Regions from separate parts of the Exiguobacterium sp. s152 genome, predicted to be linked through region 3. Evidence: predicted binding sites of a transcription regulator. Region 3 holds the regulator's gene; each other region holds the start of a gene.
The links. The regulator Rex, encoded in region 3, represses fermentation and respiration genes when NADH is low (regulators of the CRP and FNR family bind a similar motif). The targets are predictions, from matches to a motif close to TTGTGAAATATTTCACAA.
Positions count from the first base shown of each region.

Region 1 (10,826 bases), on a different contig from region 3:
CTCCGTCTCAGCGGTTCGGCCGGACAAAGCCTCGGCGCCTTCTTGCCGAACGGGATCACCATCTCGGTCATCGGTGACGCCAACGATTATGTCGGCAAAGGCCTGAGCGGTGGAAAGCTCGCCATCATCGCAGAGAAACATGCCCCGTTCGAAGAGAGTGAACAAGTCATCGCCGGTAACGTCTGCCTGTATGGCGCGACATCAGGGATGGCGTTCTTCAACGGTCATGTCGGAGAACGGTTTGCCGTCCGGAACTCCGGTGCCGTCGCCGTGACTGAAGGCGTCGGCGACCATGGCTGTGAGTATATGACCGGTGGCACGGTCGTCGTCCTCGGGGATATCGGGCGTAACTTCGGTGCCGGGATGTCGGGCGGGGTCGCCTATCTGTACGGGGACCAAGCGTACGAACAGCTCGTCAACCAAGAACTCGTCTCGGTCGACCGTGAGTTGACCGACGAGGATGCCGAACAAATTTATGCACTGCTCGAGATGCACCAGTTCCATACGGACAGTGTCAAAGCGAGAGCTGTGCTCGAGGCGTTCGAGCAAGAACGCAAACGCTTCGTCAAAATCGTGCCGCGTGACTATGCGAACGTGCTTGACGTCATGCGTCACATCGAGGCGACGCGTCCGGAATTGAGTGACGCCGACCGCGCCCTCGAACTATTCCGTGTCGTGACTGAAGGAGGGGGAGTATGAGACATAAATTTATCGATATCCCACGACAGACATTGCCGGAGCGCTCAGTCGTCGAACGGGTTCATGATTATAAAGAATACGCTTCCCGCATGGAAGACGGACCAATCGTCAAACAAGCCGAGCGCTGCATGGATTGCGGCACCCCGTTCTGTCACGTCGGGGATATGATTGGACAAGAGACGATCGGTTGCCCGATTCACAATTTGATTCCGGAGTGGAACAAGCTCGTAACGGATCAGGACTGGTATCGAGCCTATGAACGGTTGATGGAGACGAATAACTTCCCGGAGTTCACGGGTCGTGTCTGTCCGGCGCCGTGTGAAGGATCTTGTACGCTCGGTATCAGCGAAGACCCGGTCGCCATCAAATCGATTGAGCGGACGATTATCGACCGCGCCTTCGAGGAAGGCTGGGTCAAACCTCGTCACGTCGTGAAGCGGACCGGACGCCGTGTCGCCATCATCGGCAGCGGGCCGGCCGGGCTCGCAGCGGCCGATCAGTTGAATCAGCTCGGCCATGCGGTCACGATTTATGAGAAAGCGGATGAGGCGGGTGGCCTGTTGTTCTATGGCATCCCGAATATGAAGCTCGAGAAAGATGTCGTCCGACGTCGTGTACGTCTGCTTGAGGCGGAGGGGATTCGCTTCAGAACGGGCGTGAACGTCGGGACCGATGTGACCATCGAGTCACTTCGTCACACGTACGATGCCGTCATTCTCGCCACGGGAGCTCAAAAACAGCGTACGCTCGGCATCGATGGGGATGATGCCACAGGCGTCGAGCCGGCGATGGATTATTTGACCGAGTCGACGCGTTCGCTCGGCGGGAAATCGCTCGACGCTCGATTCGACGCCAACGGGAAAGACGTCATCGTCATCGGTGGCGGGGACACGGGCGCGGACTGTGTGGCGACGGCGATCCGTCAAGGAGCCAAGTCGGTGACGCAGTTCGGGAAGCATCCGGAGAAAGGCATGTTCCGGGCGCCGGAGAAGCCATGGCCGCTCCAACCGGACACGTTATCGACCGATTACGCCTATGCGGAAGCAATCGAACACTTCGACCGTGACCCGCGCACATATTTGATTCGCTCGAACCGGGTCATCAAACAAGGGGACCGGGTCGTCGGGATTGAGACGGAGCGGATGGAGAAAATCGTCAAACCGGACGGAAAGGCGACGTTCTTCGTCGTCGACGGTTCGGTCGAGACGTATCCAGCCGATCTCGTGCTTGTCGCCATCGGATTCGAACGACCGGAGCGTGAACTCCGGAAAGTCGGCATCGAGGCGAACCATGACTATACGTCGAACGTCGAGGGTGTGTTTGTCGCAGGGGATGCGAGACGGGGACAAAGCTTGATTGTTTGGGCAATCCGGGAAGGCCGCGAAGTCGCGGATACCGTCGACGGATACTTGAACACTTGTCAACAACAGCTAAAAACTTCATCATAAAAAGGAGCGACGATTTCGTCGCTCCTTTTTACATGGACATTTAGGAGGAATTAGCAATGATTATCGAGATCCTCATGTATACCGGGATTTGGTTCTTACTCGTGCTCGTCTTGCTCGGCACGATTTACGCTCGGCGCAATCGGAAGTGATTACAGTACCATGGCGGCAATCAAGCCGAAGATGATGAGCGGGATATTGTAGTGGAGGAACGTCGGCCACACCGTCTCACGCAAGTGATCGTGTTGACCGTCGGCGTTCAAGCCGCTCGTTGGTCCGAGTGTCGAGTCACTCGCCGGGCTACCGGCGTCACCGAGTGCACCGGCCGTCCCGATGATGGCGATTGTCGCCTCGACCGAGAAACCGTATTGGATGCAGAGCGGGACGAAGATGGCTGCGATAATCGGAACCGTCGAGAAACTCGAACCGATGCCGAGCGTGATGACGAGTCCGACGAGGAGCATGACGAGTGCGGCCACGAATTGTGAGTCACCCATAATGCCGCTCGCACCACTGACGAGCGGTTCGATGGCACCGGTCGCGCGAATGACGGCGGCGAAACCGCTCGCTGCGATCATGACGAAACCGATAAAAGCCATCATGCGCATGCCGCTCGTGAAGATGTCATCGGCCTCTGACCAAGGGATGAGGCGAAGCAACGTCAACAAGATGAGTCCTGTGACGGCCGAGGCGATCATCGACTCGGTTTGAAGCTGTACGACGAGCACGACGAGGATGACAGCGGCCGTGAGCCAAATCTTGAGCGGGCTCAACGTCCGGACCTCATAGTCGCTTGGTCCGAGTTGAATCGTCTCATACGAACGCGGCTTCCGATAGTGGAAGAAGGCAGTGATGAGACCGACGAGCATTCCGAGCGCCGGGATGGCCATGATGCTGACGATGTTGACATCACCGACGGTCATGCCGTTCGTTTCCACGTTCGGCAGCAAAATCTCGTTCAAGTAAATGCCACCGAATCCGACCGGGAGTAACATGTACGGGGTGACGAGACCGAATGTGAGAATCGTCGCCACGAGCCGGCGGTCGAGCTTCAACTCGTTAAACAGCACGAGGAGCGGCGGGATGACGATCGGGATGAACGCGATGTGAATCGGTAGCGCGTTTTGTGAACTTATCGCTAGAAGTAATAAGAACGATAGCAATAGCGCCTTGACCCGTGTCACACTTTTGCCAGTGACGTCGCGTCCTGACATGCTGATTAACTTTTCAGCCAGGATGTCTGGGAGTCCAGTTTTTGATAGACCGACGGCGAAGGCGCCGAGCAACGCGTAACTGAGGGCGATTGTCGCACCTCCGCCGAGCCCGTCACTGAAGGCGGTCAACGTCTCATTGAATCCGAGACCTCCGACTAGACCACCGACGACGGCGGCAAGGATGAGTGACAAGACGATGTGCACGCGACTGATCGCGAGCGCGAATAATACGATAACAGCTAATAAGACAGCATTCATCATTTCCAACACCTTTCATTCAAAACTCTTTCTCTTGTTATCACTTTAATATGATAAAGACTTTTGAAATTTAACATACGTGTTTCGGGTTGTCAAATCGATTGTTCAAAAAAAGCGATAACTCCGAAAAGTTATCGCTCGTTCGTCATCCTTCAACGTTATGGTATACCTGGCGCACGTCTTCGAGGTCTTCGAGGACGTCGAGTAATTTTTCAAACTGTTCTTTCGACTCGTCGTCGAGGGTAATCTCGTTTTGGGGCAGCATCGTCAACTCGGCGACTTCAAACGTCTCGATGCCTGCTGCTTTGAAGGCAGTCTGGACGGCATGGAACGCTTCTGGTTCCGCATAGACGATCACCGTCTCATCTTCTTCGATGACATCACGGACGTCGAGGTCGTGCTCCATCATGAGTTCGAGTACATCGTCGGCAGACATGCCGTTGACACCGATGACGGCCGTCGCGTCGAACATGTAAGCGACCGACCCGCTGACACCCATGTTGCCGCCGTTTTTACCGAAAGCGGCGCGGACTTCAGACGCCGTCCGGTTGACGTTGTTCGTGAGCGTGTCGACGATGAGCATCGAGCCGTTCGGTCCGAATCCTTCATAGCGGAGCTCGTCGAAGTTCTCTTCGTCGCCGCCCTTCGCTTTGTCGATAGCACGGTCGATGATTGCGCGCGGGACGTTGTACGTTTTCGCTCGTTCGACGACGAACTTGAGTGCTTGGTTTGATTCTGGATCTGGTTCCCCTTGACGGGCGACTACGTAGATTTCACGGCCGAACTTCGCATAGATGCGACTCGTATTGGCGTCTTTTGACGCCTTTTTCTCTTTAATGTTGTTCCATTTACGACCCATTACATGTCATCTCTCTTTCCATTGTTCGATTGATTCATCCTCGATTATATAAGAAGACGTGGATGTTGACGAGCAAAAATCATCCCTCGCTTTTATCCATCTTCTCGACGATCTCCGTCAACGTCTTCAAACTGTCGATCAGGCGGTCCGTCTCTTCCTCGTTCAGAAACGCGAGACGGTCCTCGAACAGGCGACGGAACGAATCGCGACGCTCGCGGAGGACGAGTTCGCCCTTTTCGGTCAGTTGATTCCAGATGACGCGGCGATCGCGTTCGTCCGGGACGCGGGTGATGTAGCCCTCATCGACGAGCTTCGTGATGAGCGGCGTCACGTTCGGCGGGGCAATCGATAACGTCTCACTGATGTGTCCGTTCGTGACCGCGCCTTCATCTTCAATCAACATGAGGAGATGAAAGTGGGAAAAGTTTAAGTTTGGGATTTGCGGAAGGTCGGAACGACGTAACAACTTCCGGCGAATAAATGGGATCAGTTTCACGAACTGATCGGCTGCGTCTTGTCTCGGCATAATCATGTCACTTCCTAATTAGGTTCTTTCTTCATTATACACGACCGAGCGCAGGGTGGACGACCAATCCTCATCCCGTGACATTTTGCACAGCGCATTCGCCCATCATGGACACAACGTATGTAAGCGTTTTCATATCGCATATACTTTATTTTCATGAAAACGCATTCGATTTTACTGAGCGACATATGAAAAAGCAAGCCCTATCCTCATTCCCCTGAAAAATATTGTGAAAGAGTTCACATTGTTGTCACGCACAAAATGCGAGAAACGTTGTATTCTATGAATGTGAAGGAAAGCACAAACTCTTCTCGAACCAATTGATTGCCCCGTGCTCTCCATCAAGTCAACAGTATAAGCTCTCATTCATGAGGAGGAAACCAACATGGCAGTTAAAGAGAAAGCAGTAGTAGAAACATCAGCAGAACAGATGGTCGACACGCTCGTCACTAGAGCCCACACGGCGCTTGAGACATTGATGACGTTCGACCAAGAGAAAATCGATGCAATCGTTCAAGCGATGGCGCTCGCAGGTCTCGAACAACACGTCGCCCTCGCGAAACATGCATATGAAGAAACCGGTCGCGGTGTGTTTGAAGATAAAATGATCAAAAACATCTTTGCGACAGAATATATTTATAACTCACTCCGTGGCGAGAAGACGGTCGGCGTCATCGAGGACGATGAGCAAAACGGTATCACGTACATCGCGGAACCAGTCGGAGTCGTCGCCGGGGTCACACCGGTCACGAACCCGACATCAACGACGATGTTCAAAGCAATCATCGCCATCAAAACACGTAACCCGATCATCTTCGGTTTCCACCCGTCGGCACAACAGTGTTCAAGTGAAGCGGCACGGATCCTTCGTGACGCAGCCATCGAAGCGGGAGCTCCGGAACACTTGATTCAATGGGTCGAAAAACCGTCACTCGACGCGACGAAAGCGCTCATGAATCACCCAGGTGTTGCCATGGTCCTCGCAACTGGTGGAGCGGCGATGGTCAAATCAGCCTACTCGACTGGTAAACCAGCCCTTGGCGTCGGTCCTGGTAACGTTCCGGCCTACATCGACAAAACAGCAAAAGTGAAACGTGCCATCTCGGACGTCATCTTGTCGAAAACGTTCGATAACGGCATGATCTGTGCATCTGAACAAGCAATTATCGTCGACCAAGAAGTGTATGAAGAAGTGAAAGCGGAAATGACGGCGCTCGGTTGCTACTTCTGCTCACCAGAAGAGAAAGCGAAACTCGAGACACTCGTTATCAAAACAGACTCTTGTGCGGTCAACCCGGAAATCGTCGGGAAGCCGGCAGCCTGGATCGCCGAACGAGCTGGACTCACAGTCCCGGCCGATACAAAAATCTTGATCGCCGAACTCGAGACGGTCGGTGCGACAGAGTTGCTCTCACACGAGAAACTCAGCCCGGTGCTCGGTGCTTATAAAGTCCAATCGCGTGAAGAAGGATTTGCCATCGCAGAGAAGATGCTCGAAATCGGTGGTCTCGGACATACGGCAGCGATCCACTCGACTGACGACGACGCCATCCTCGCCTTCGGACTCCGGATGAAAGCTTGCCGCATCATCGTCAACTCGCCAACGGCACACGGTGGGATTGGTGACCTCTATAACGAAATGACACCATCACTCACACTCGGTTGTGGGTCGTACGGTAAAAACTCCGTCTCTGAGAACGTGACGGCGAAACATCTACTCAACGTGAAAAAGGTGGCGAGACGTCGCGTGAATATGCAGTGGTTTAAAGTCCCTGAAAAGATTTACTTTGAGAAAAACTCAGTCCAGTACCTTCAATCGCTCACATCGAAAAAACGGGCGATGATCGTCACGGATGAAATGATGGTCAAACTCGGATTTGCCGATAAAGTCGTCAAAAACTTGCCTGCTGGCATCGAGTACCGCATCTTCGACCAAGTCGAGCCAGACCCGTCAGTTGAGACGGTCATGCGCGGTGCCGAAGCGATGCGTCACTTCCAACCAGATATGATTATCGCACTCGGCGGTGGATCACCAATGGATGCCGCGAAAGGCATGTGGCTCTTCTACGAACGCCCAGAAGAGAAGTTCTCGAACCTTCGCCAAAAATTCATGGATATCCGCAAGCGGACGTACAAGTTCCCGACGCTCGGTAACAAGTCGATGTTCGTCGCCATCCCGACAACATCAGGCACGGGTTCTGAAGTGACACCCTTCACGGTCATCACGGATAAGAAACGCAACGTCAAATACCCGATCGCTGACTACGCGATCACACCGGACGTCGCCATCGTCGACCCTGAGTTCGTCATGACGGTCCCAGCATCAATCACGGCCGATACAGGAATGGACGTGTTGACACACGCCATCGAAGCGTACGTCTCAGTCATGGCTAACGATTATACAGACGGACTCGCGCTTCGTTCGATGAAGATGATCTTCGATTACCTCCCGAAAGCGTATGAGAACGGAAGTGACGCCGAAGCGCGTCAGAAAGTCCACAACGCATCGACAATGGCTGGTATGGCGTTCGCGAACGCGTTCCTCGGTATCAACCACTCGATCGCACACAAAATCGGTGGCGAGTTCCACGTCCCACACGGACGGACGAACGCGATCCTCATGCCGCACGTCATCCGCTACAATGCGACACGCCCATCGAAACTCGCGGCGTTCCCGAAATATGAGTCATTCATCGCCGACGAGCGTTACGCAGAAATCGCGCGCTACCTCGGACTTCCAGCCAGCACGACTGAGGAAGGCGTCGAGTCACTCATTCAAGCTGTCATCGAGCTCGGTCAGCGCTTGAACATCAAACTCTCGTTCAAAGCCCAAGGCATCAAGAAAGCGGAGCTCGACGCGAAAGTCGACAAGATGGCAGTCGACGCGTTCGAAGACCAATGTACGACGGCCAATCCGAAAATGCCGCTCGTCGAAGAATTGAAAGAGATCATGTACGCTGCATACGAAGGTGTATAAGTCTTGCACCGATCAAAACGGTTTCCCTCATTCAGAGGGAGGCCGTTTTTTGTGAAAAAGAAATATACAATTGTCAGATAACTTAATATAATAGGATAATACAACCATTTATTGATGAGTTTTTTTTCATGGAGATACGCAGATGACAATTATGTACAGCTTACTGTCGGCACTATTTACCGTTTTTCTTTATTTCAATCCGCTCTCATCAACAAGTCCTTATGAGACGGCTGAATATTTTGCGTCACAAGATCGAGATGCAGATAGTTACGATAGTTTTGAGTTTTTGACACATTTGGTACAGAGCTAGAAGTGAGTGCGAAGAGTATCGTCCATTACGTCCAGCGCTCTACTTATTGGACGGACATTTATCTAGGCGACGATTATTTTGAAGGATACTCGAGCATGGCGCTCGAACAGGAGATCGAAGGTGAACTTTTACATATGAACTGGGATGACCCCATCGAACAAGTAGAAGGCAAAGTGATCGTGTTGCCGATGACAGACACTTCTCTCGAAAAGTCGCATACGGCCTATACGTCAGATTATTACGGGGTCATCGATAATGATGAAGCGGGCAACCGTTACTTAGGTAAACTCGCTGAAACAGGGGCAGCCGGTTACGTCATTACACCGCATCCAAATGAACCGGATGAGAGCGGCTTCGTGATTGTTTCCTATACATTACCGATTGGGGGTACCGGAGTCGATGGAGAGGCGGCCAAAGCTTTTCGTGATGGCGAAATGATTGTCATCGAACCGTACCTCGAAGAAATACCGTATATAGAGTATGTACAACAAGGGGAAGGGGATGAAGAAATTGTCATCATGTCTCGCCTTGACGCTTCGTGGAAAGGGGATCATGTCCTATCAAGCGTTAGTGGGTCTTCCGTCCTTTATCATTTATTAGAAAAGAGGGACGGTGTGAAAACCGATGCCACAATCCGCTACGTTTTTTTAAATGGTAGTGGGTTTGGAGAAGAGGCAAGTGATGACTATCTCGCTCAATTGAAAGAGCGTCAACCATCGTTGAAGACGATTCTGCAGTTAGATGCCATGGGAACGGGGGACGACCCACTTTACATTCGAACGATTGGGATGAAACGCCACTCCTTTTTAGAGACAGAACCGTTCGAAGCACTTGATGTGACGATATTAGGCAGTTCAAGTCTGGACAGCTACGGAGAAGCTGACTTACCTCTAGCCGTCCTGAGCGATTCGCGGTTGGCGGTTTATGACTTGCATACTGAATACGATAATCTAGATCGTCTATCCAATGAAGTGATGGAAGAGCAAGTTGAATGGCTGAAGCAGTGGCTGATTACTCAATGAAACGATTTTCCCCGAGACGTTCCTAATAAGAACGTCTTTTCTTTACGGATAAACACTCGTCCTCTCTTAAATACTTCGGTATGATGAAAGGGGAGGCGATACAATGGAACGACAACTGAACGTGACAACGAATTATGGACAACTGGCCGGTACGTGGATGACCCACGGCGAACCCCGTAAGACGGTCGTCCTGCTCAGCGGGAGTGGGCCGAGCGACCGGGACGGCAATCTTGGACCATCCCAATTCGGCACATATAAAAAGTTGGCCGAGGCGCTCTTTGAGATGGGTGTCAACGTCTACCGCTATGATAAACAAGGCATCGGTGAATCGGACGGTGATTTCAATAAAGTCGGGCTGCACGATTTGGTTACAGATGCGATCACCGTCGTCAACGCCATCAAACAGGAGCCGGACGCAGGTGACATGTATGTGCTTGGTCACAGCGAAGGGGCAGTGATCGCCCCGGCGGTCCAGCTCGAGACGAACGCGGCCGGACTGCTTCTTCTTGCCGGATTCAACGATTCCTCGAAGAAGATGTTCTTGCTGCAAGCCGACGCACTCGCAACTGAAGTCGGTTCGGTGAAAGGACTCAAGGGCGTGTTCTATCGATTGACCGGCGTCCCGAAGAAGATTCGCCAGCGCCAAGACGATTTGCTCGAACGGTCGCTGCGGACGAACGTCGCCGCCTTCAAGTACCGCGGCCAAGTCGTGAACGCCAAATGGATTCGCGAGCATGCGTCGTATGACGTCCGCGAGCGACTCGAACATGTGCGGGTCCCGGTGCTCGCCCTGACCGGTGACCGCGATGTCCAAGTCCCGCCGGAGCATGTCCACTCGATTCGGACGAAAGGGGACATCGACAGCCACATCATCCACAACATGAACCACTTGCTCGTCGAACGGACGAGTCCGCACGCGCTCCTCACATTGCATAAGGAATATCGAAACGCCATTGAGGCACCGCTTCATCCCGAACTCATTCGCCGATTGAACGATTGGTTGATGAAACGATAACGAACTGTCAAAAACGGTCACTAAGTGACCGTTTTTTATGTTATAATTGTGAAAACGTAAAAAAATATGAATGTTTTTGAATGTTTATGATTGTTTTTTAAATGAAAACGCTTTATATTAGAGCTACGGAGGGAATATGATGTTAACGAAGCAACGACATCAACTGATTTTGCAACGTCTGTCGGAGCAAAAGATTGTCAAATTGAAAGAATTGGTCGAGTTGACGGCATCGTCGGAGTCGACGATTCGCCGGGATTTGACCGACCTCGAAGCAGAAGGTTATCTCGAACGGGTACACGGCGGCGCAACGCTCGTGGCCCGCTACGAAGAAGAGCCGACGTTCGAGGAGAAACGAGATCAGCACGTCGATGAAAAAGTCGCGATTGCACGGAAGGCCGCGACATTCATCGAAGACGGGATGTCCGTCTATCTCGATGCCGGGACGACGACGCAAGCGATGGTTCCTTTTTTAGATGGAAAAGACGTCATCGTCGTGACGAA
Region 1 is NZ_JACSLX010000003.1:182,744-193,569, reverse strand. Features, by position in the region: gene gltB (glutamate synthase large subunit) at 1-699, shown strand, start outside; gene KNP72_RS07745 (glutamate synthase subunit beta) at 696-2,147, shown strand; gene KNP72_RS07740 (Na+/H+ antiporter family protein) at 2,297-3,616, opposite strand; gene KNP72_RS07735 (YebC/PmpR family DNA-binding transcriptional regulator) at 3,762-4,475, opposite strand; gene KNP72_RS07730 (MarR family winged helix-turn-helix transcriptional regulator) at 4,555-5,001, opposite strand; gene adhE (bifunctional acetaldehyde-CoA/alcohol dehydrogenase) at 5,387-7,978, shown strand; gene KNP72_RS07720 (zinc-binding metallopeptidase family protein) at 8,291-9,310, shown strand; gene KNP72_RS07715 (alpha/beta hydrolase) at 9,414-10,325, shown strand; gene KNP72_RS07710 (DeoR/GlpR family DNA-binding transcription regulator) at 10,465-10,826, shown strand, end outside.
Region 1: a site for Rex is predicted at 5,229-5,246, ahead of adhE (bifunctional acetaldehyde-CoA/alcohol dehydrogenase). Genes of this name have one in related genera too.

Region 2 (10,826 bases), on a different contig from region 3:
CACACTCGCCGTATGGAACGTCGCAATCGTCATATGACCGCTGAGTGCCGCATCATGCGCCACCCTCAACTCCTCACTCGTCCTGATCTCTCCGATGACAATTACATCCGGATCGGCCCGGAGCGTCTCTTTCAGCAACGTGCGATGGTCGAGTCCCGCTTTCGGATTGACTTCGAGTTGAATCACGCCCGGCACTTGCTTCTCCGGAGGGTTCTCAATCGTGACGATGCGTCGACCGGCCAAACTTTGTAAAAACGCATATAGGACGGTCGTCTTCCCCGCCCCGGTCGCGCCCCCGATTAAGAGCAGACCTTGCCGCAACGTCGACCATTCGTTGAACCGATGGACGTCCTTGTCATCTAACAACTCCGCTAAGTGGAACGAGGCGTTCGGAAGCCGCCACGACATGAGCGTACGGTCGAACGATGGTAGGAAAGTGACCCGGATTGCCTCAACTGACCCGGTGTACATACCAGACTGGGGCACGCGATGATCTGTTTCCGTCAACGAGCACCAATACTTCATATGTAAGGTCAATCGTTCATAGTCTGTATGTGTCATCGTCTCCAATCGTTGCAAGTGTGCCCCATGCCGTACTTGAATCATCACCTCGTCCTCTAACGGCATGAAATGGACATCACTTGCCTGCAACGTACGTGCCGCATCAATCACTCGCTCAACTATTCGCATCATCTCCGCCACCTCAACATGAGCATAAAAAAAAGCCCACTCGTTGGAAAGTGGACTTGCGTCATGAAACGTTTGCAGTTGTCGATTCGAAACGGCGGGCATACGCTTCGATTGTCGCCTTGTCATAACCGACAATGACTTCGTTGCCATCCGTCAAAATTGGGCGTTTCAATAGTTTCGGATTTTCGCTCATCAACTTGAGCAACTCGCTCAGCTTTAAATCTTCGACGTCAATATCTAATTGCTTGAACGCCTGACTTCTCGTTGCGAGAAGCGAGTCGACTCCGTTTTCGCTCAGTGCCAATAGCGTCTTCAATTCGTCCACGGTCGGAGCGTTGCGGAAGATATGGCGCTCGCTTACCTCAAGGTGCTGCTCCTGTAAAAACGCTTTCGTCTTACGGCATGAAGTGCAGCTCGGGTACGTGTAGAACATCAATTCATTTGCCATTTCAATACCTCCTCTATAATGTGTGGAACGATTCGTTCGATGTGTGTAAGTTGATTATACAACCTTATACCCGTTTTGTACATATTTTGTACAAGTTTTTTTATTTTTTTGTACAACCTTGCCCAACGTTTTTATTTCACATATTTTTCACGATTATTTTGCTCAATTCACACGTTTTCATAGCATTTTTCTGAATGTGTTGGTAAAATAGTGAATGAGAATGGAATAATGCACGTATGGGGGGATTAACATGGCGAGAATGTTCCGTGTCCTAGGCTTTTGGACTGGGTTGATCGCGGCGCTTGCTTTCGTAGGCGCACTCGGTGGAGATCAAAGCAGTAGCGAACATAGTGGTGACTTCGTCGTAATGGGTCTTGTCTTTTTAGCTCAAACTATTTTCTTCGTCGCACTAGGCTACTTGAAACTCACTGAAAAAACGTATGTATACGTGTTCGGCGCTTATTTGACTGTCTTCTTCGTCGTCTTCACGTATTGGAGTAACTTCCAAATGTAAAAAAAGATTGTCTCCTCGTGAGACAATCTTTTTTTAGTTATCTGTCGAAAAACGGATTCGTCCGAATCTCGGCCTCGAGCGTCGTCTTCGGCCCATGACCTGAATAGAGCACCGTTTCACCCGGTAATAACTGACGCATGCGATCGATCGATCCAAGCAACGTCGCTTGGTCACCACCGTACAAATCGGTCCGTCCGACCGACTGTTTGAAAATCAAATCCCCACAGAAGGCGATGCGTTCGGTCGGGAAGTGAAGCGTGACGCTACCCGGCGAATGACCCGGCGTGTGATGCAACTCGATGGTGAACGCACCGATTTCGAGCGTCTTGCCTTGATAGATCCGTTCGGCCGGTCGCATCGCCGCACTTGGCAGATGAAACTTCGCCGCCCCGTTCTTCTCGTCGTCCATCAGCCACGTCCGTTCCGCTTCATGGACGTAGACCGGGACGTTGTAACGGTCACGCAAGGCATCGATTCCCCCGATATGGTCAAAGTGGGCATGTGTCAACAGAATGGCGTTCAAGCCACCGAATCGTTCCACTGCCTCGAAGAATTTCGGGTCATCCGTGCCCGGGTCGACGATGAGGACCGTACCTTCTTTTTCGAGTACGTATCCGTTCTCTTGGGCCAGGCCCGATGTGATTCTTACTATGTTCATCCAGAACACCTCCCCCATCATTCTAATCGATATTGTGGCAAAATTGTAGCGGAGGCTTTCTTTTCTCGACAGCGTCTACATTATCGGATAAAATAATAATGATATTTCAGTGAAATTTTTATGAATTTCATGACGTATAATAAAGGGGGAACTCGTCATGCATTTGTATGAACCATTTGGATGGATCTCGCTCATCGTTGCACTCGTTGCAATCTGGGGAATGGCCCGTTCGTTTAAGAAGCGCCAATTCTTTCCACTTGCTTTCGCCGCGGTCACTGTACTCGTATTCGGATTTTTCGGCGTCGCGACATTGATTTACGGTGGAATCCCAGGCTAATGAGCACGAAGACGACTCTGGTCGTCTTTTTTTGTATAACCAATAGCGCCGTCCCGGCTAAGCGGGACGGCGCTATTGGTTATTGTTCGGTCTGCTCTTTGAAGCGGAGCAAATCTGAGTAAATCAAATCATCGTTCATTTGGAGAATCTTCTCTGCTTCTGCACTATCCGGTCCACAGAGCGAGACGTCCTCGACGACTTCACCGCTCGAAGCGTCATAGCATGTCGATTGCGTCCAGACGTATTCGTCGGTGATGACGGTACCGTCCCGGAAGATGGCGCGGCTCGTCCGGTCTTCCGATAACAAGTCACTTCCGAAACCTACCGTGTCCGACGTGTCGATCCCGAGCAAGTGCAAGATTGTCGGCTTCATATCGACATGACTGCCGATTGTCTCGTGCACTTCACCTTTGTCTTGTCCCGGTAGATGAACCGCGAACGGGACGGACTGGAGCTTGGCGACGTCGTATGGCGTCAACTCGTCTTTGCCGAGCAAGTCGGCCATCGCGTCATTATGGTTCGTCGAGATTCCGTAATGGTCACCGTAGACGACGAAAATCGTGTCGTCCCACATACCGTTCGCCTTCAACTCGTCGATGAACAAGCCGAGCGCGTAATCTTGATACGCAAGCGCCTGCGGGAAGTTGTTAAGCGTCGTCGAACTCGTCTCGAATTTCGGCACGAGTTCGTAGTCCTCGCTCGGCATCGTGTACGGGAAGTGGTTCGTGAGCGTGATGAACTTCGCATAGAACGGTTCTGGTAGCTCCTCGAGCATCGGAATCGACTGTTCGAAGAAACTGTCATCGAGCAGTCCCCATTCAGTCATGTCCTCGGGGTTGCCGAGGTCATAGCTCTTCTCATCGAAGAACTGGTCGACGCCGATGTTTTTATACATCAAGTCCCGGTTCCAGAACGATTTGTTGTTCGCATGAAACACGGCCGAGTAGTAATTATCTTCCTTTATCAATTCAGGGAGTGCCTGATACTCGTTATCGGCGTTCGTGAAGTAGACGGCACCACGCGGAAGTCCGTATAGCGAGTTGTCGAGTGCGAACTCGGCATCCGACGTCTTCCCTTGACCGACCGTATGGTAATAGTTCGGCCAGTAGTGGGACTCTTCGATCAGTTTGTTCAAGTTCGGTGTGATGTACTCACCGTTCGACGCTTTCATGTTGTGCGTGAAGTTTTGGGCCGACTCGAACGAGACGACGATGACGTTCTTGCCTTTATATTTCCCGAAGTAGTCCGGGTTCGGTGCTGCATAGTGTTGACGAGTGTACTTCTCAATTTTGGCGAGTTCTGACCCGTCAGCCATCGCCTTCTGGGCCGACGTTTTCGTTTGGAGCATCGCATCGTAGACGTGGAAGTTGAACGTCCCGATATTCTTGACCAACAGTTCTCGGTCGAACGAACGAGTCAACAGTTCCGGACGCTCTGTTTCAGCGAGCGACAAGTTGAACAAGAACACGACGACGGCCGTCGCGAACGTCACGAGCGCTCTCCGATGAGAGGCCGCCGTCGCTGTCGCGTTGATGCGCCATAGAATGAACGGCAAGACGAGAACGTCCCCGAGGATAATCAAATCTTTCCATTCCAACAGTGACGTGAACGATGTCGACAAAGTCTCCATGTTCGACGGTTGCAAGATGACCGGCATCGTCAAGTAGTCGGTAAACTCGCGGTAATAGACGGCATCCGCAAACAAGATGAACGATGCTGCGGCATACAGCACGTACAAGACCCATTTCTGCTTATTTCCTTTAAAGAAGAAACTGAACGCGAATAGGAATAGAGTGGAGCTGATCGGGCTGATCAGCAAAATGAATGCCTGAGCGGTGTTTTCAATCGGGATATTGAAGAAAAATTGGTAAACTACGTACGTCTTCGTCCAAAGTAATAGCGAGAAAATCCAAAATAACCGATATTCATGAAACGAAGCGCGGACCGTATCATTCAGTCGCATAGTAAGCTTCGAGAAGCTCTGAGATGACTTCATCTGACGGCCTCCTCCTCTGTTCAACGGGCGACGATATGAACTGATTCGCGTCCCCCTATTTTTTATAAGTCCAATTGGCTTGTTATCCATTTCACGTACGATAACAGTCCGGTATCAAGTCCAAATCTTACCCCTTTTTTAACAAAAAATCAACTCCGTCATTACAAATTTTACATTATCCCATACCCGTTCCAAATAAAAAACACGCCTGCGTCAAATCGCAGGCGTACATGGACAAACGTTATACACGAGTCGGGATAAAGTGTTTACGAGCGAGCCACGCACAACCGATGACACCCGCATCGTTCTCGAGTTCCGCGATTTTGAACGCCGTCGACGCATAGACGCGCTCGAGGGCGAACCGTTTGAATTGCTCATCGAGCGGCTTGAGGAGTGCTTCGCGTGCTTTCGAGACGCCTCCGCCGATGACAATCATCTTCGGATTCAACGTGTTGGCGATATTCGAAATCGTCAATCCGAGATATTCGGTCATCTCGTTCACGACTTCTGTCGCAACGACATCATTCGCTTTATACGCTTCGAATACATCGCGTGCCGTCACTTCGTTTAGTTCGTTCAATGACGTCGTCCGACCTTTACGTTTTTGGAGCGCCAGACGGGCGACACCTGTAGCCGAAGCAATCGTCTCGATGCAACCTTTACGGCCGCAGCCACACATGACGGCTTTCGACTCGTCACGCTCAACCGTGATATGGCCAATCTCCCCAGCCATACCGGCAGCCCCGTGGACGATATTGCCGTTCGTGATGACACCGCCGCCGACGCCTGTGCCGAGCGTGATGGCGAGCAATTCTGACGCGCCTTCGCCTGCCCCTTTCCACATTTCACCGAGTGCGGCAGCGTTGGCGTCATTTTCTAAGACGGCCGGCAAACCGACCGCTTTCTCGAACTCGCTGACGAGCGCAAAGTTTTTCCAGCCGATATTTGGTGAATATTCGACCACACCCTCTGAAAAATTGACGAAGCCTGGTGCCCCGATGCCCGCTCCTGCGAAATCTTGCTTCGCTTTGCCCGACGTTTCTAAATAGGCTTCGAATGAAGCGGCAATATCAGTCGGAATATGTACCCCGTTCTCACGAATATCCGTTGTAATCTCCCACTTGTCAGAAATAATCCCGTTCATATCGAGGACGGCCATCTTCACCGTCGTTCCACCAATGTCGATTCCTAATAACCACTTCATGTGTTCCACTCCTCGTCTCGATTAAATCGCTTTCATCCCATAGTTTACACTATTAAACCCCTAGTGCAAACCTTTGCACTAGGGGTTTTCTGTCAATCTCTTGAATTTTTCAATTCATGGGTCAAAATAATCTTGGCCGTGTCATATTCCCGTTGTTCAATCATTCCGCCCGCATGCAACTCATCGAGTTCCATCATCATGAGCCCGATCTCGGCATCGCGCTCCCCGATATAAATGATCGTGCCGAACGATTTCAAAAATTGCTGGACGTCATAAAAATTCTTCATCGTTCGTCCTCCATCGTGGTGAGCACGAAACGGTACAGCAGTTCCCGCGTCGCTTCGAGCGATTTGAGATGCGTCCGCTCATAGCTATGGCTCGACTCGATGCCTGGTCCGACGAGCGCGTGGCGCACATCGTAGCCGGCTCCGATTGCAGCCGATGCGTCCGATCCATAGTACGGATAGATATCGACTTTATGGGCAATGTCATGTTCCCGACATAACGCGGTGAATTGACGGCGCAACCCGAGATCATACGGGCCTGACGAATCTTTCGCACAAATCGAAACTGTATACTCGTCCGAGTGTTGGCCGTCCCCGAGCGCACCCATATCGACAGCGATATATTCAGTCACCGCTTTGGGAATCCCGGCATTGCCCCCGAACCCGACCTCTTCATAGTTCGAGATCAAGTAATGGACCGGGTGCGGCAACTCCGCCCCGACCAGATCTTTCGCCAAATCGAGCAAGATGGCAACGGACGCCTTGTCATCGAGATGACGTGATTTGATATAACCGGCGTCGGTCTGACGGAAGCGCGGGTCGAACGAGACGAAGTCCCCGACCTCGATACCGAGGGTCCTCACGTCTTCGGCTGTATGGACGTCCGCGTCCAAGCGCACTTCGATCGTTGACGCCGTCCGTTCGGCGCTATTCGTGTCCTTATAGACATGAACGCTCGATTGATGAATGAGAATCGTTCCTTCAATCGGCGCACCCGTCTCGGCATGAACCAGACAGTTCTCCCCTTCGATTGCGGTCCAGGCGTATCCGCCGACTTGCGTCAAGCGCAAGCGGCCGCTCGGCAAGATTTCTTTCACCATCGCGCCCAGCGTATCGACATGGGCCGTCAACAGACGGGCACGATCCGATTTGCCCTCAAATGTCGCCAGAAGCGCTCCTTTGTTCAAGCGTTTCGTGGGGATCCCGAGTGCAGTCAGTTCTTGTTCGACGAATCCGATCGCCTCGTCCGTCATCCCGGACGGACTTGGAATTTCAACCAATTGCTTCAACGTTTCAATCATACTCTTACTCCTTTGTCATCGATTGTAGCCGAGCCAAAATAATGCGCCGGACGCCACGAACACGAGCCCAGCAAATAGCAAGCGACGTTTCTTCACGTGTTCATCCGGTAAGCCGACCACTCCCGCCATCAGAAAGCCCCCGACGAGTCCACCCGCGTGTGCGGAATGGTCCAAACTAGCGCCAAGGACGAAAGCGAGTCCCACGTTTAATCCTAACATAATAAACAGTGGAGGGCCGAGTGTCTTCATAAATAAGGAGCGGTCGCGAAGTCCGAAATAGAGCAGTGCGCCGACAAGCCCAAACAATGCCCCGGACGCGCCGGCCGAGATGGCTTCGCTGAACGCATACGACGCGACCGTGGCGATGACACCTGCCAACAGATAAATGGTGGCGAAACGCGTCGACCCGTACATTCGTTCCACGAGCGGGCCGAGTGACCAGAGCGCGAACATGTTGATGGCGAAATGGAACCAACCGATATGAAGGAACATCGGTGTGATCAGACGCCACCATTCACCTTCGTCGATGAGAGGATTCACTTTCGCACCGAAGCGGATGAGCGTGTTCGGATCGAGCGTCGAGCCGATTGATTCGGCGAACCACATGACGAGGAACGTCACAAACATGAGTGCATAGACGAACTGAGGCTTCCCAAAGGCGAACCGTTGCTTCAGTTCATTTTTTCGTTGTTGGTCGAGAGCGACTGCACGCGGGCGATATGACGTTTCCGTTTCGGCGCACGGCCGCATCTCGAGCTTCACTTTTGCCGCAATCGGGAACGTGAGCGACGACAGACGCTCTTCATCGACGAGCGGGTCCCCATAAATGTGGACATGGAGCTTCTCGCGGCCGATTCGGGCCAAGCGAAACGAGTTCATGACCGCCTCGACGTCCAAGGCGACATGGTTCGCCCACGCCTTATCTGTCCGTATGTAGAGGTGATAGACATCCCCCGCTTTCGTGTCAAACAATAAAAGTGCCCGCGACGGCTCTAAGACGCCCTCGATGCGTCCTCCTGCTTCGACGGCACGATATACATCTTCCCAAAAACAAGCTGGTTCTGTCATGTTGGCTCACCTCCTTCCATACTTTCATTCTAAAGGAATTTAGGTGGGACGACAAAATCGAGCATCGCCCCAATCTGCCCCGCTCTTCCGTCAGCCCAAAAAAAACCGTAGTGGCGGGAGCCAACTACGGTCATGACAGAACGAGTAATCGTTTTTATAAGACAGGCTGCATCGTTTTCAATAACACTTCTGCCGAATGATGCATCTTTTGTTTTTCTTCGTCTGACAACTCGATTTCCACGACTTGACGGACTCCTTGGCGGTTGATGATGGCCGGTACACCGATATGGATATCGTTCAAGCCGTATTCACCATCTAAATGTGCGCCGACCGTCAACAACGTGTTCTCGTTACGGAGCACGGCCTTGACGAGACGGAGCAAACCGAGGCCGATGGCGTAGTACGTCGCGCCTTTGCGCTCGATGATGTGGTACGCCGCGTCCCGAACGTTGACGTAGATGTCTTCGAGGTCTTCCCATGTATACTCGTCGTTCTCTTCAAGCAACTGCTCGACCGACTTCCCGTAGATGCGGGCGTTGCTCCAGGCCGCGAATTCCGTGTCTCCGTGCTCACCCATGATGTAGGCGTGGCAGTTGCGTGGATCGACGTTGAAATAGTCACCGAGCATGTATCGGAGACGTGACGTATCGAGTACCGTTCCTGATCCGAACACGCGGTGCTTCGGTAAACCTGAGTATTTCCAAGCCAAATGTGTCATGATGTCGACCGGGTTCGAAGCGATGATGATGATGCCGTCAAATCCAGATGCCATGATATCCCCAATCATCGATTTCATGATTTTGGCGTTCTTCTCGACGAGGTCGAGGCGAGTTTCACCCGGTTTTTGTGGTGCACCGGCAGTGATGACGACGATATCTGCTGCACCACAGTCCGTATAGTCCCCTGCCCAGACGCGCATCGGTGAAGAAGCGAACGAGACGCCGTGGTTCAAGTCCATCGCTTCGCCTTCCGCCTTCGATTTGTTGATGTCGATAATGACGAGTTCCTCACAAAGACTTGCTGTCGTCAATTGGTACGCAAAACTGGCACCGACCGCTCCGGCCCCGACGAGCGCGACGCGTGTTACTTTTGCATGATTTAATGTTTCCATATTGATTCTCCACCCTTCGAACAATCTGTTTCATGTTTTTGTTATGTCTGTTACATAAAGATTGTAACATCATTCACAAACACTCACTACTAAGGAAACCGTTTTCACTTTGGCGATATTGTGACAAAATTCACATTCATTTGAAACATCTACATTTTCTGTACTACCCTCATCGTAACAAGAGGAAACTAATCGTCGCGGCCGCGGCAATCGACAAAAAGTTGACGGCGTCATTGCCGAGAAAACGCCAGCCCGACACGTATACTGTCGGCTCACGATGATGCACTTTCTTCTCGGTCAACTTGCCGCACACGCGACATCGATATTTCCGTTGCACCGTGGCCCCAAGCAACGTGTCGACGACGCTGCCGCTCAATCCGAGGGCGATCAAGACGAGTGCGAACGTCACATCGATCGCGATAAACGGAAGCGAGGCGAGGATGATGACCGTGGCCCCGACGACCGACATGACCGTTCCGAACACGGACACCCCGCCGCTCGTGCCCGGTTCGACTTCACGGAGCGTCCGAATCGAGCGCGGCTTCTGCTTGGCGAGCACCCCGAACTCAGATCCCCACGTATCGCTCGTCGCCGCGGCGATTGAGGCGATATAGGCGAACAACCAGGCGTCGTTCGGCGCGATCACCATACCGAGCGCCGTCACCATGCCAATGCCCCCGTTGGCGAGCACTTGGACGAAATCACGGGGGCCCGACTTTTCAACAATCTCATCGACCGGTGCCTTGTCCCGGGCACGATATTTCGAGGCGAGCGACGATGTCGAAAAGAAGACACCGAGTAAATAGAGCCCGAACCACCCGAAGCCGTAGCCGATGACCGTCCCCGTCACGACCGTCAAGACGGCCCCGGAGCGGGTTAAGGAATGCAATCGATAGCCGGCAAAGGCCACCAGACAAGTTACAACGAAGATGGCGAACATAAAATCGTTTCCCTTTCCGTCACGATGAATTCGACAGGAATGTCGTGTGGCTCAATCGGGATCTCATCGAGCAGTTGGACGTCATAGGCCAACGCGATGGTCGTCCCTTCGTACGTGGCGAGATAGCGATCGTAATAGCCGCCTCCCCATCCAATCCGGTAACCAGCCCGGTCAAACACGCGGCCGGGCACGATACAGACGTCAATCGAGCGCGCCGTCGCTTCCGTCGTCGGCTCTAATATGTTCATGACGCCCGGCTCGAGGTCTTCTAGCGAGTGAATCTCATGGAACGTGAGTCCCTGTTTCGTAACTTTCGGCACGAACACCGCTTTTCCTGCCTGCCAGGCCAAGCGGATGAGCGGCAACGTGTCAATCTCTAAATCGAGGGCGAGCGTGACGGCCACCGTGTCCGCCTCTCGCCATGCCTTCAGTTCGGTCAATGTATGTATGATGACGCGGTCGCGGTCCGACCGATCGCCGAGTTCACGGATTTGACGGTGTACGTCTTGCCGCAATTGTTTTTTTTCAATCACTTCGATTCCCCCTTGTTCAAA
Region 2 is NZ_JACSLX010000001.1:199,481-210,306, forward strand. Features, by position in the region: gene KNP72_RS01090 (ATPase, T2SS/T4P/T4SS family) at 1-690, opposite strand, end outside; gene KNP72_RS01095 (Spx/MgsR family RNA polymerase-binding regulatory protein) at 752-1,138, opposite strand; gene KNP72_RS01100 (DUF2626 domain-containing protein) at 1,389-1,652, shown strand; gene KNP72_RS01105 (MBL fold metallo-hydrolase) at 1,690-2,310, opposite strand; gene KNP72_RS01110 (DUF2759 domain-containing protein) at 2,468-2,647, shown strand; gene KNP72_RS01115 (LTA synthase family protein) at 2,727-4,643, opposite strand; gene KNP72_RS01120 (ROK family glucokinase) at 4,885-5,847, opposite strand; gene KNP72_RS01125 (YqgQ family protein) at 5,940-6,134, opposite strand; gene KNP72_RS01130 (M42 family metallopeptidase) at 6,131-7,153, opposite strand; gene KNP72_RS01135 (rhomboid family intramembrane serine protease) at 7,169-8,221, opposite strand; gene KNP72_RS01140 (L-lactate dehydrogenase) at 8,376-9,332, opposite strand; gene KNP72_RS01145 (DUF92 domain-containing protein) at 9,502-10,272, opposite strand; gene KNP72_RS01150 (5-formyltetrahydrofolate cyclo-ligase) at 10,251-10,805, opposite strand.
Region 2: a site for Rex is predicted at 9,451-9,468, ahead of KNP72_RS01140 (L-lactate dehydrogenase). Genes of this name have one in related genera too.

Region 3 (10,826 bases):
GATGGTCATCCCTGAAAACTTGGCGGCCAGCTTCCAAGCGAGCGTCGTCGAAGTGCTCGTCGAGAAAGCGATTCGTGCCGTGAAAGAGAAGGGCGCGAAGCAACTGCTCGTCGCGGGCGGTGTCGCGGCCAACCGTGGACTCCGTGCTGCGCTTCAAGAAGCGACGGACCGTGAAGGGATCCGTCTCGTCATCCCACCGCTCGATCTATGCGGAGACAACGCCGGTATGATTGGGGTCGCGGCCCATCACGCGTATGTGCGCGGTAAGCGCGATACACTGGCGATGAATGCGGTTCCTGGGTTATCCTTAGAAGAGAGCATGACAGTCTAGGGGGAAATAGAGACATGACGAAACGCATCATCATTGGAGGTCTGGTCGTACTGCTCGTCGTCGCGACGTTTTTGCAAGTACGAGAGATTATCCGCGCTTATAATATCGCTTATCAAGAAGAAATCGTACCGGAAGCGACACGCGTCCGGTCGCTCACGGGAGCGGAATCAATCGAAGGCATCGGCCGGGTCACAGGTGAGAACACGCTCGTCGAGACGTTGTACGGTTATAAGAGCCTAGACGATCAAGACATCGAGAGTGTCATCGTCGTCGACCGCAATCTCGGCGTCCAACCGAAAGCGAGCGACGCGTATTATGAGATTGCCCCGGGCCGGGAAGCGACCGAAGAGGAAGCGGCCAAGTTCGAGGATATCGTCAACGAGTTTGACGAAGAGCAACTGTTCGCGCAAGTCATCTCGACACATGAGGCGAAGTATGTGACGAACCGTGAGGAGACGCTCACGTTCTATAAAGTGTTCGTCCGTGACGTCGATACGAACGAGTACGTGTTCTTTATCACGGAAGACGGTCTCAAGCTCGACTTCCATACACGCGGGTTCCAACCGCTACGTTATTTCTAACTGTTAAAAGGGAAGCCGGTCTCCAACTTGGAGACGGCTTCCCTTTTTTATACGTCCGGATGATGTTTGTTCTGTTTGTGCCACATATTCACCCAACTCACGATGAAGACGAGCAGGGCGAGCAGCCACATGAGGAGCGTTGACTGATAGAAGTGTCCCCACACTGAGCCTGGGGTGTAAAAGCTGTGCACGGTCACATCGACCGGCCAGACGACGAGGCGGATGAACAGCGTGCTCATGAGCAGGCCGCTCAACAAGCTGATCACAATCCCGCTCCACGTCTGGATGATGAAGCCGATGACGACCGGCAAGAAATAAAACAGGAACGACGGGACGACCGTCGGCTCCCCACGAATCAGTTCGGATACGAATTCCGTCCCCGTCGGCACGATATAGGCGAGACCGGTCAGGAAAGCATGCATCCATTCGATTCGCATCGCACGGAATCGCATCATGAATGGAGCTCCTCCCATTCTGCATACAGTGCCGTGATCGATTCTTTCGTCGCATCGGACTCGGTCGACAGTTCCTGTGCCCGAGCGAAGTCGTTGAAGACGTCCGGTTCACACAAGAGCTGCTCGATTTCCTCGAGACGGGCCTCGTGTTGTTCGATGGTGAGCTCGATTTCCTCGATCCGTTGTTTCATCCGGCGTTCCTCACGTTGCTGTTCCTTGTCGGCGCGCTGCTTCTTGACGATGACTTGTTTCGTCTCTTCGCGGGCGAGTCGGGCCAGGTCTTCGAGTTCTTCTTTCTTCTCGACGTAATATGAATAATCGCCGAGATACTCGTCGATGCCGTTCGGCGTGATCTCTAAGACGCGCGTCGCGAGCCGATCGATGAAGTAGCGGTCGTGCGACACGAACAGAATTGTGCCCGGATAGTCGACGAGGGCGTTCTCGAGAATCATCTTCGAATCGAGGTCCAAGTGGTTCGTCGGCTCATCCAAGATGAGCAAGTTCGGTTGCTCGAGCTTTAGTTTCGCGAGCGTCAAGCGGGCCCGTTCACCACCCGACAGTTCATGGACACGTTTCATGACATCGTCACCGCTGAACAGGAACTGTCCAAGCAGACTCCGCACTTCTTGTTCGCGCATGAGCGGCCAGTCGTTCCAAATCTCGTCGATGACACGGTTGGCGTCCGACAAGTTCTGTTGCTCCTGGTCGTAGTAGCCGATTTCGACGCCGGTGCCGTAGCGGATGTCACCGGTAAGGGGCGGCTGTTGTTTCGTCAACACTTTCAGGAGCGTTGATTTGCCGACTCCGTTCGGGCCGACGAGGGCGACCGATTCGCCGCGCTGCAATTGGAAGCGGAGATTTTGGGCGATCGGTTCTTCATAGCCGATGGCGAGGTCGCTGCCGCTCAATACGTCGTTCCCGCTTTGACGTTTGATTGAGAACGAGAGGACGGCGCTGCGCTCATCACCGTCCGGCGCTTCCATCCGGTCGACTTTCTCGAGCCGTTTACGGACACTCTGGGCCCGCTTCGTCGTTGTCGCCCGGGCGATGTTACGCTGAATGAAATCCTGCATCTTGGCAATCTCTTCTTGTTGCGACTCGAACTGTTTCTTCTCTTGCTCGTAAATGGCAGCCTTCTGTTCAAGGTACTTCGTGTAGTTGCCGACGAAGCGACGGCTCCGGTGGCGCGACAACTCATAGACGACCGAGACGACGCGGTCGAGGAAGTAGCGGTCGTGGGAGACGATGAGGACGGCGCCTTTATAGCCGCTCAAATACTTCTCGAGCCAACCGAGCGTCTCGATGTCCAAGTGGTTCGTCGGCTCATCCAAGATGAGCAGGTCTGGACTCTGGAGCAGCATTTTCGCGAGGGCGAGGCGTGTCCGTTGTCCGCCGGAGAGCGTATCGATGCGGCGTTCGAAGTCGTCCGGATAGAACCGCATCCCGTGAAGGACAGAGCGGATCGTCGCCTCATATTGATAGCCGCCACGGTCTTTGAACGTATGCTGTTCTTCATCGTAAGACGACAAGAGGCGCTCATAGGCGGCCGGGTCGTTCAAGATGCGCTCGGAACCCATGTCTTGCTCCATGCGGCGCAGCGTCTTTTCTTGTTCGATTAAATCGGTGAAGACAGTCAACATTTCGTTCCACATCGTCTCGTTCGACTCTAACCCTGAGTCTTGGGCGAGATAGCCGATGGTGACATCTTTCGGCTTCATGATGTCGCCCGAATCATAGTTGTATTCCCCGGCGATGACTTTAAGCAATGTCGACTTGCCGGCACCGTTACGGCCGACAAGGGCGACACGTTCGCCTTCTTGAATTTCTAGTTTGACGTTCTCTAAAATCGGCTCGACGCCGAATGATTTCGATAAGTTATTGACTTGCAGTAGGATCAAGTGAAAAAACCCCTTTCTCTCTATTTAGTATACTTTATTTCTTCCCCATTTCAGGTATATTCATTGAGTGGTCATGTGAATTCGTTTACAATCAAGGTGTATGAAATTAGATTCGTTTGAAACGCGTCGTAAAAAGGAGGCTCTTTCCGTTGAGTCAAAACGAACCAAAGATTCCGCAAGCGACAGCCAAACGGTTGCCACTATACTATCGGTTTATCCAAAGCCTACATTCATCAGGAAAACAGCGTGTCTCTTCTGCTGAACTGAGCGAGGCGGTCAAGGTCGATTCGGCCACAATCCGTCGCGATTTTTCGTACTTCGGTGCGCTCGGGAAAAAGGGATATGGCTATAACGTACAGTATCTGTTAGACTTTTTCCGTAAGACACTGAATCAGGACGAGATTACGAACGTCGCCTTGGTCGGGGTTGGTCATCTTGGGACAGCTTTCGTCAACTATAACTTCCTTAAAAACAATAACACACATATCGTCGTCGGGTTCGACGCAGACGAGACAAAAGTCGGCACGACGATGTCCGGTGTCCCGATTCATCACGTCGATGAGATGGAACAGATCATGAAACAGAACAAGATTGACGTCGCCATTCTCACGGTGCCGTCTGCCTATGCGCAACCGGTCGCGGACGACTTGGTCCGCTTCGGTATTCGCGGCATCTTGAACTTCACACCGGCCAGACTTACTGTGCCGGATACGGTCCGCGTCCACCACATCGACTTGTCGATCGAACTCCAGTCGCTCATTTACTTTATGCAACACTATCCATCTGCTGAGGGGGTCCATCAATAATGGAATTACTATCATCGTTGCTCGTCGTCGGTATTCCAGGCGGCGCAAGTATCTTCATTATCGCCATCGTCGCGCTCATTATCTTCGGGCCGAAGAAATTGCCTGAATTCGGACGCGCCGCTGGTCAAACGCTCCGTGAGTTTAAAAATGCCACGAACGGTATGATGAATGAACATGACGAGAAAGATAAGAAAGAACTTGAGAAGAAAGAGCAGTAATCATGAATCATCAACCTGATCAAGAGCGGGCGCTGTCCGATCACTTGACAGAGCTGCGGAGACGACTGATGCTGTCGGCATTTGTCGTCTTTGCCTTCTTTTTGATTGCTTTGCCGAGTGTCAAATACGTGCTCGCCTATCTGCAGGCGGACCTCGTCGAACGAGGGCTCGAGCTGAACGCCTTTGGGGTCGCGGACCCGCTCATGATTTACTTGAACTTGGCGCTCGTCATCGGGCTCGTCGCGTCCGGTCCGTTTCTACTGTATCAACTGTGGGCGTTCGTCGCACCTGGTCTGCATCCGAATGAGCGGAAAGCGACGCTCGCGTATATCCCGATCATCTTCATCTTGTTCCTGATTGGTCTCGCGTTCGCCTACTATTGGTTGTTCCCGCTCGTCCTCGATATTTCGACGGACCTCGGGCAAGACCTCGGTCTGACGCAAATCATCGGGGCGTCGAACTACTTCACGTTTTTGCTGCAACTGACCATCCCGTTCGGATTGTTGTTCCAGTTGCCGGTCGTGACGATGTTCTTGACGCGCATCGGTGTCGTGACACCGTACTTCCTCTCAAAAATCAGGAAGTACGCCTACTTCGCCTTATTCGTCATCGCGGCCTTCATCACGCCGCCGGATTTGACGTCGCACCTCATGGTGTCACTGCCTCTCTTTTTCTTGTATGAGATCAGTTTATCGATTTCACGCATCACGTACCGGGGCGTGCTCCGACGTGAGAAAGAGGCGATGGTGAAAGAGCAAGTCGATTTGATGAAACAAATGAATGAGAAGTAAGCATCGTTCTTTAACGGGACGATGCTTTTTTTGTGATTGGGAATAAATGTTTTTAACAACAAGATAAACATTGGACCCACGTGATACGATAAAACTACTTAAACATCAGTCAGGGGGAGAAGCGATGGCTTGGGAGTACTACGGGGATGAACTCATCATCATCGGCGTGTTGACGACAATTTTGTTGATTGCCGTGCTGAACTTTCTGAAGTCGCGATTCAAGCGGAGACTCGCCTTCTCGTTGACATTGCTCGTCGTGGGGTACGTATCGTGTATCATCGGACTCGTCTTCGTCCGTGGTTGGGACGCGCTGGGCTGGATTTTGATTGGCTTCAGTCTGTACGTGATCGGCCTCCTCACCTATATCAGCGTCGTCACTTACCACTGGTTTAAAGCAAGACGCACGACCCATTCATGAATGAACCGTTCCGGTTGCGGAGCGGTTTTTTGTTGTCACACCAGCCGTTCAAACTTTAGACATAATTACGTGAAAAATTGAGCAAAGGGATTGTCAAACCTTCTTGTGAAATAGTACACTAAGTTCAGAAAGCAAATGTGATATTTATCACAAACGCTAACTTGCCTAACACTCAAAGGAGAGACAACCATATGAAAATCGCAGTCATCGGATGTACACACGCAGGAACAGCAGCAGTCAAAGGATTACTCGCCAAGCACGACAATCTCGACATCACGGTGTATGAGCGGAACGACAACGTCAGCTTCCTCTCATGTGGGATCGCCCTCCACGTCGGCGGTGTCGTCAAACGTGCGGAAGAGCTCTTTTACGCGTCACCGACCGAGCTCGAAGAACTCGGCGCGACGATGCGCATGAAGCACGACGTGTTGAACATCGATACGGAAGCGAAGACGGTCCATGCGAAAAACCTCGACACGGGAGAAGACGTCTATGACACGTTCGACCGTTTGATCGTGACGACTGGTTCATGGCCGATCGTCCCGACGCTTCCTGGCATCGAGATGACTGGGATTGAGCTCTGCAAAAACTATGGCCACGCCCAACGCATCATCGAGCGGGCAAAAGACGCGACGAACATCGCCGTCATCGGTGCCGGCTATATCGGTGTCGAGCTCGTCGAGGCGTTCGAAGTGTACGGCAAACACGTCACGTTCATCGATAGTGCCGACCGCATCTTGAACAAGTATCTCGACAAGTCGTTCACAGACCAACTCGAGGCAGACATGACGTCACGCGGCATCGACCTCGAACTCGGCCAGACGGTCGAAGCGTTCCGTGGGACAGATGGAAACGTCACGCACGTCGTGACCGATAAAGGTGAGTTCGAGGCCGACCTCGTCATCCTCTGTGTCGGCTTCCGCCCAAACACGGGACTCCTTCAAGGCCAAGTCGACATGCTCGGCAACGGCGCCATTATCGTCGACGAATATATGCGCACGAGCAACCCGGACGTCTTCGCGGCTGGTGACAGCTGTGCCGTCTATTACAACCCGGCGCGCACACATGCCTACATCCCGCTCGCGACGAACGCCGTCCGCATGGGGACGCTCGTCGCCGAGAACTTGATCGCACCGCGTGTCCGTTATCAAGGGACGCAAGGAACGTCAGGTCTCCGTCTCTACGATTGGAACATTGCCTCGTCTGGACTTACAGAAGAAGCAGCTGGACTGTTCGGCCTCGACGTTGAGAGTGTTGTGATTGAGGATGCGTACCGTCCGGAGTTCATGCCGACGGCTGAACCGGTTCAGTTCAAACTCGTCTATGAAGTCGGCACACACCGCGTCGTCGGCGGACAAGTCCTCTCGAAAGCGGACATGACGCAAGCGGTCAACACGTTGTCGCTCGCCATCCAAAACGAGATGACGGTTGAAGAGCTCGCCTATGTCGACTTCTTCTTCCAACCGCACTACAACAAGCCATGGCACTTCATCAACAGTGGGGCGCTCGCGGCGATGAAAGATAAAGTCAACGCATAAAAAAACTCGGGAGCCGCGGCTTCCGAGTTTTTTTATAGATAGCGTGGGGCGTCCTTCATCGAGTTGGCGAGAATCATATAGATGAGGACGTTCCCCGGTACGATAAAAAAAAGCAGACGAACACCAAGCGGGGACAGGTCGAAGTATTCAGCGATCCCGCCACAGACACCGAAGAGTGAGCGGTTCGTGGCAGATTTTCGAAGCGGACGTTGCATAAGCGTGGCTCCCATCTCAACTATGATATGAAAATTTTACCATATAAATTGGTGGCAAGCGTACAATGCACACAGGTTTTTTTTCGTCTGAAGCCGGGGAAGGGGTAAGAGAAAGGCTACGGCACGCAGACGAAGAACTGTGAAGGGGAGTCGGACTACATGAAGATTGGTATTTTAGGAGCAGGGAAAGTCGGACGGACGCTCGGGCGCAAGTTCGAGGACGTCGGCTATGAAGTGTTGTATGGGACACGTTCAGAACGGGAAGGGACGATGTCGCTCCAAGAAGTGGCGTCGAACGCACAGATTTTGTTATTGACGACACCGTTCGCGGCAGCCGTTGATTTGATTCAATCACTTCGGGACTTGGACGATAAAATCGTCATCGATGTGACGAATCCGATTGCCAAAGAGTTTGATTCGATCGAGCGGCCGGAAGGGAAGTCGGGGGCCGAGCATCTGCAAAAACTTGCGCCACACGTCCGCATCGTCAAGGCGTTCAATCAGACCGGCGTCGAGAACTTGGAAAATCCGAACATGTCGATGATGTTCATCGCCGGAGACGAGCAAGAGTCGGTCCGAGCCGTTCAAGACCTTGCCTCGAAGATTGGTTTCGACGCCCACACGCTGCGTCACTTGAAACTGGCGCGAGAACTCGAGTCGCTCGCGTGGTTATGGATTCATTACGCGACGAAAGAACGGAAGCACCGGAACTTTGCGTTCTACTTGAAAGAGAATAGTTTTTAATAGAAAAGACGGTCACGCGTTGGCGTGACCGTCTTGGTCGTTAAAAGGCAGCTTGACGCTCAGAGCGAGTCTTCAACGATTCAATCGTCTCGCGCTCGATCGCTTCGACTTCGCGTTGTTGCCAGCCTGGCATGAGGAACGCGTCGACGAGCGCCCAAATGCCTGCTACGAACAATCCAACGAAACCAATCAAGACGACGGTAAGGATGATTGAACCAACCGTAAGAGCTAGCATCCCAAGGGCGCTACCTGTCTTTTTAAAGTAGAAACGGTGTGCGCCGAAACCGCCGAGGAAGAACCAAAGCAAGTACGCGACGACGAGATTGCGCTTCTTTTTCTCGACTTCGCTGTTGACGAGGAGCATTTCCTCTGTCGATAAATCGATACGTGAATAATTCATGATGTGATGTGCCTTCTTTCCAAAAATTGATATAATGAATGCAGTCTTTATTGTACCGGGAAACGGATGAATTCCCATGATTTTCTATTATTTATTTTTGGAAGCGAGGAACAACCGAATGGGTTTTGCGATTGTGACGTTCATCGTCGCGTTTATTCACGTGATCGCCGGAGCGGTCGTCTTACATAAGTATCCGCAATATAAATCAATCGCCATCAGTGTGATCGTGCTCGGTTTCTTATATGGTGTGTTGACGGTCGGGTTTATTGTGTTATGAAAAAATCACTGTGGCCCCGTGCATCACTCAAGCAAAGGGATAAACTGAAGCTCGGAATGTTCGCCATGCTCGGGTTTGTGATTGGGGATATTTGGTTTGGCGAGGTGCCGGATACGACCGTCATGATGTCTGCGCTGTTCTTTTATGCGTGGCGTCGAGACATCGCGTTTGCCCACGATGAAAAAGTCGGTCAAGCCATTGGACGTGAGGCGAATGAGCTCGCTTTACGTATCATCATCGTCACTTTGGTCATTGCTTCCTTCGTGTCGTTCATCGTCGACACAATGAGTTATCCGCTTGAATCATTTGTATATTTTACCTTGGCGCTTGTGTTCGGATTAAAAGGCATTGGACTTTGGTTTTTCATGCCGGACACAACGGTCGAAACCGAACTGAATTAATTATAAAGAACGATGCGGCACACGCCTCATCGTTCTTTGCTTATGGTTGATGTCAGACGAAAACGTGAATAGGACAAAGAGTGCTGTTATTGTCTGCATTGGATCGGAAGGAGTTTTGTTATGTGTACAGCAATCACGTACGCTCCGCACGCCCACTACTTCGGCAGAAACTTAGACTTGAACGTGTCCTATCACGAGCAAGTGACGATCACCCCCCGACACTATCCGTTTAACTTCAGACGGATGGGCGAGAACGTTAACCATTACGCGATGATCGGGATGGCGACCGTCGTGGAAGACTACCCGCTCTATTACGAGGCGACGAATGAAAAAGGGGTCAGCATGGCCGGGCTGAACTTCCCAGGGAATGCCGTATTCAAGCCGGAAGTCGACGGAAGAGACAACATCTCTCCATTCGAGTTCATTCCGTGGATCCTCGGGCAATGCGCGACAATCGAGGAAGTGAAAGAGCGACTGGCGACGATTCAGCTGGTTAATCTTAATTTCAGTGACGCTCTCCCGCTTCATCCGCTACACTGGATCATCGCCGACAGAGATGCCTCGATTGTCGTCGAGCCGATGGCGGACGGGTTGCGAATGTACGACAATCCAGTCGGCGTCTTGACGAACAATCCGTCGTTCGAGTATCAGCTGTTCAATCTGAATGATTATCGGCACGTCTCGACGAAACTGCCGGCCAATACGTTCGCGCCGACATTGAACCTCGATGCCTATTGTCTCGGTTTAGGCGGACAAGGCTTGCCGGGTGACTTATCGTCGACGTCGCGCTTCGTCCGGGCAACGTTCGCTACCTTCAACTCGGTCTGCGAACCGACCGAGGCGTCCGCGGTCGGTCAATTTTTCAAACTGTTGGATACGGTAATGCAAACGCGGGGCTTGAACGAGGCTTGGGACGGGACGTACGAGTACACGATCTATTCCTCATGTTGTAACGTCGATGATGGTATCTATTACTATCGGACGTATGACAACAACCAAATCACGGCCGTGTCACTGTTCCATGAACCGTTAGAAAGTGAGCAATTGATTGCGTATCGGCTACAACACCACCAACAGATTCATTATGAGAATTGAGAACAGCCCTCTTCGCGCGAAGGGGGCTGGGTTTTACAGTGTGCCGTTATAGAGCGGGGCCTCATCGTCCGTGCTGATGACTTTCAGGTGACGCTCGTCTTTTACATAGACGCTCTTATAGGCGACGCCTTCACCTGCATAGAACAAGATGACACGGTTGCCGTCGTTGTCCGTCTCGACTTTCGGTTCATACTGTGCGATCTCGATCGTCTCTTCGAGCACGCCATACTCGTCGTATGTAGACAGGTCGTCTTCGTTTGAGCAGGCGACGAGAAACAGGGAAGCGACCATCGCGAGAAATGCTTTCTTCATCGTATCTCTCCTTATTTGATAGTTTACCTATCAAATATACGCGGATTGATATCTTTTTCAAAAGCGAATGAAACTTCTATCATCTTTCTTCGTATAGTTTGAACAGAGGAGGGGAGATGATGAACGGACGTAACATGGCAGTAGCGGTGAGTATTGGTTTAGTAGCCGGGGCCGTCCTGTTTGGGGTGTCCTCGCATTTGTTGTTTCTCATAGCGAGTGTGTTGTTTTATCGGTGGCATCGACGAAAGGCCGGACAGTATCCGTCATCGACGCGAGAGCACCTGTTTTGGCGTTCGAGTGAGAAGACATGGCTGGTCTCCGTCATTTTGTTTGTCGTAATCTTTTT
Region 3 is NZ_JACSLX010000009.1:6,799-17,624, forward strand. Features, by position in the region: gene tsaD (tRNA (adenosine(37)-N6)-threonylcarbamoyltransferase complex transferase subunit TsaD) at 1-331, shown strand, start outside; gene KNP72_RS13285 (hypothetical protein) at 346-912, shown strand; gene KNP72_RS13290 (hypothetical protein) at 960-1,367, opposite strand; gene KNP72_RS13295 (ABC-F family ATP-binding cassette domain-containing protein) at 1,364-3,265, opposite strand; gene KNP72_RS13300 (redox-sensing transcriptional repressor Rex) at 3,415-4,071, shown strand; gene KNP72_RS13305 (twin-arginine translocase TatA/TatE family subunit) at 4,071-4,289, shown strand; gene tatC (twin-arginine translocase subunit TatC) at 4,292-5,080, shown strand; gene KNP72_RS13315 (YesK family protein) at 5,205-5,498, shown strand; gene KNP72_RS13320 (FAD-dependent oxidoreductase) at 5,690-7,036, shown strand; gene KNP72_RS13325 (PspC domain-containing protein) at 7,069-7,251, opposite strand; partial or broken gene KNP72_RS13330 (NADPH-dependent F420 reductase) at 7,408-7,995, shown strand; gene KNP72_RS13335 (TM2 domain-containing protein) at 8,036-8,395, opposite strand; gene KNP72_RS13340 (hypothetical protein) at 8,514-8,672, shown strand; gene KNP72_RS13345 (hypothetical protein) at 8,729-9,073, shown strand; gene bsh (choloylglycine hydrolase) at 9,194-10,168, shown strand; gene KNP72_RS13355 (hypothetical protein) at 10,202-10,480, opposite strand; gene KNP72_RS13360 (hypothetical protein) at 10,600-10,826, shown strand, end outside.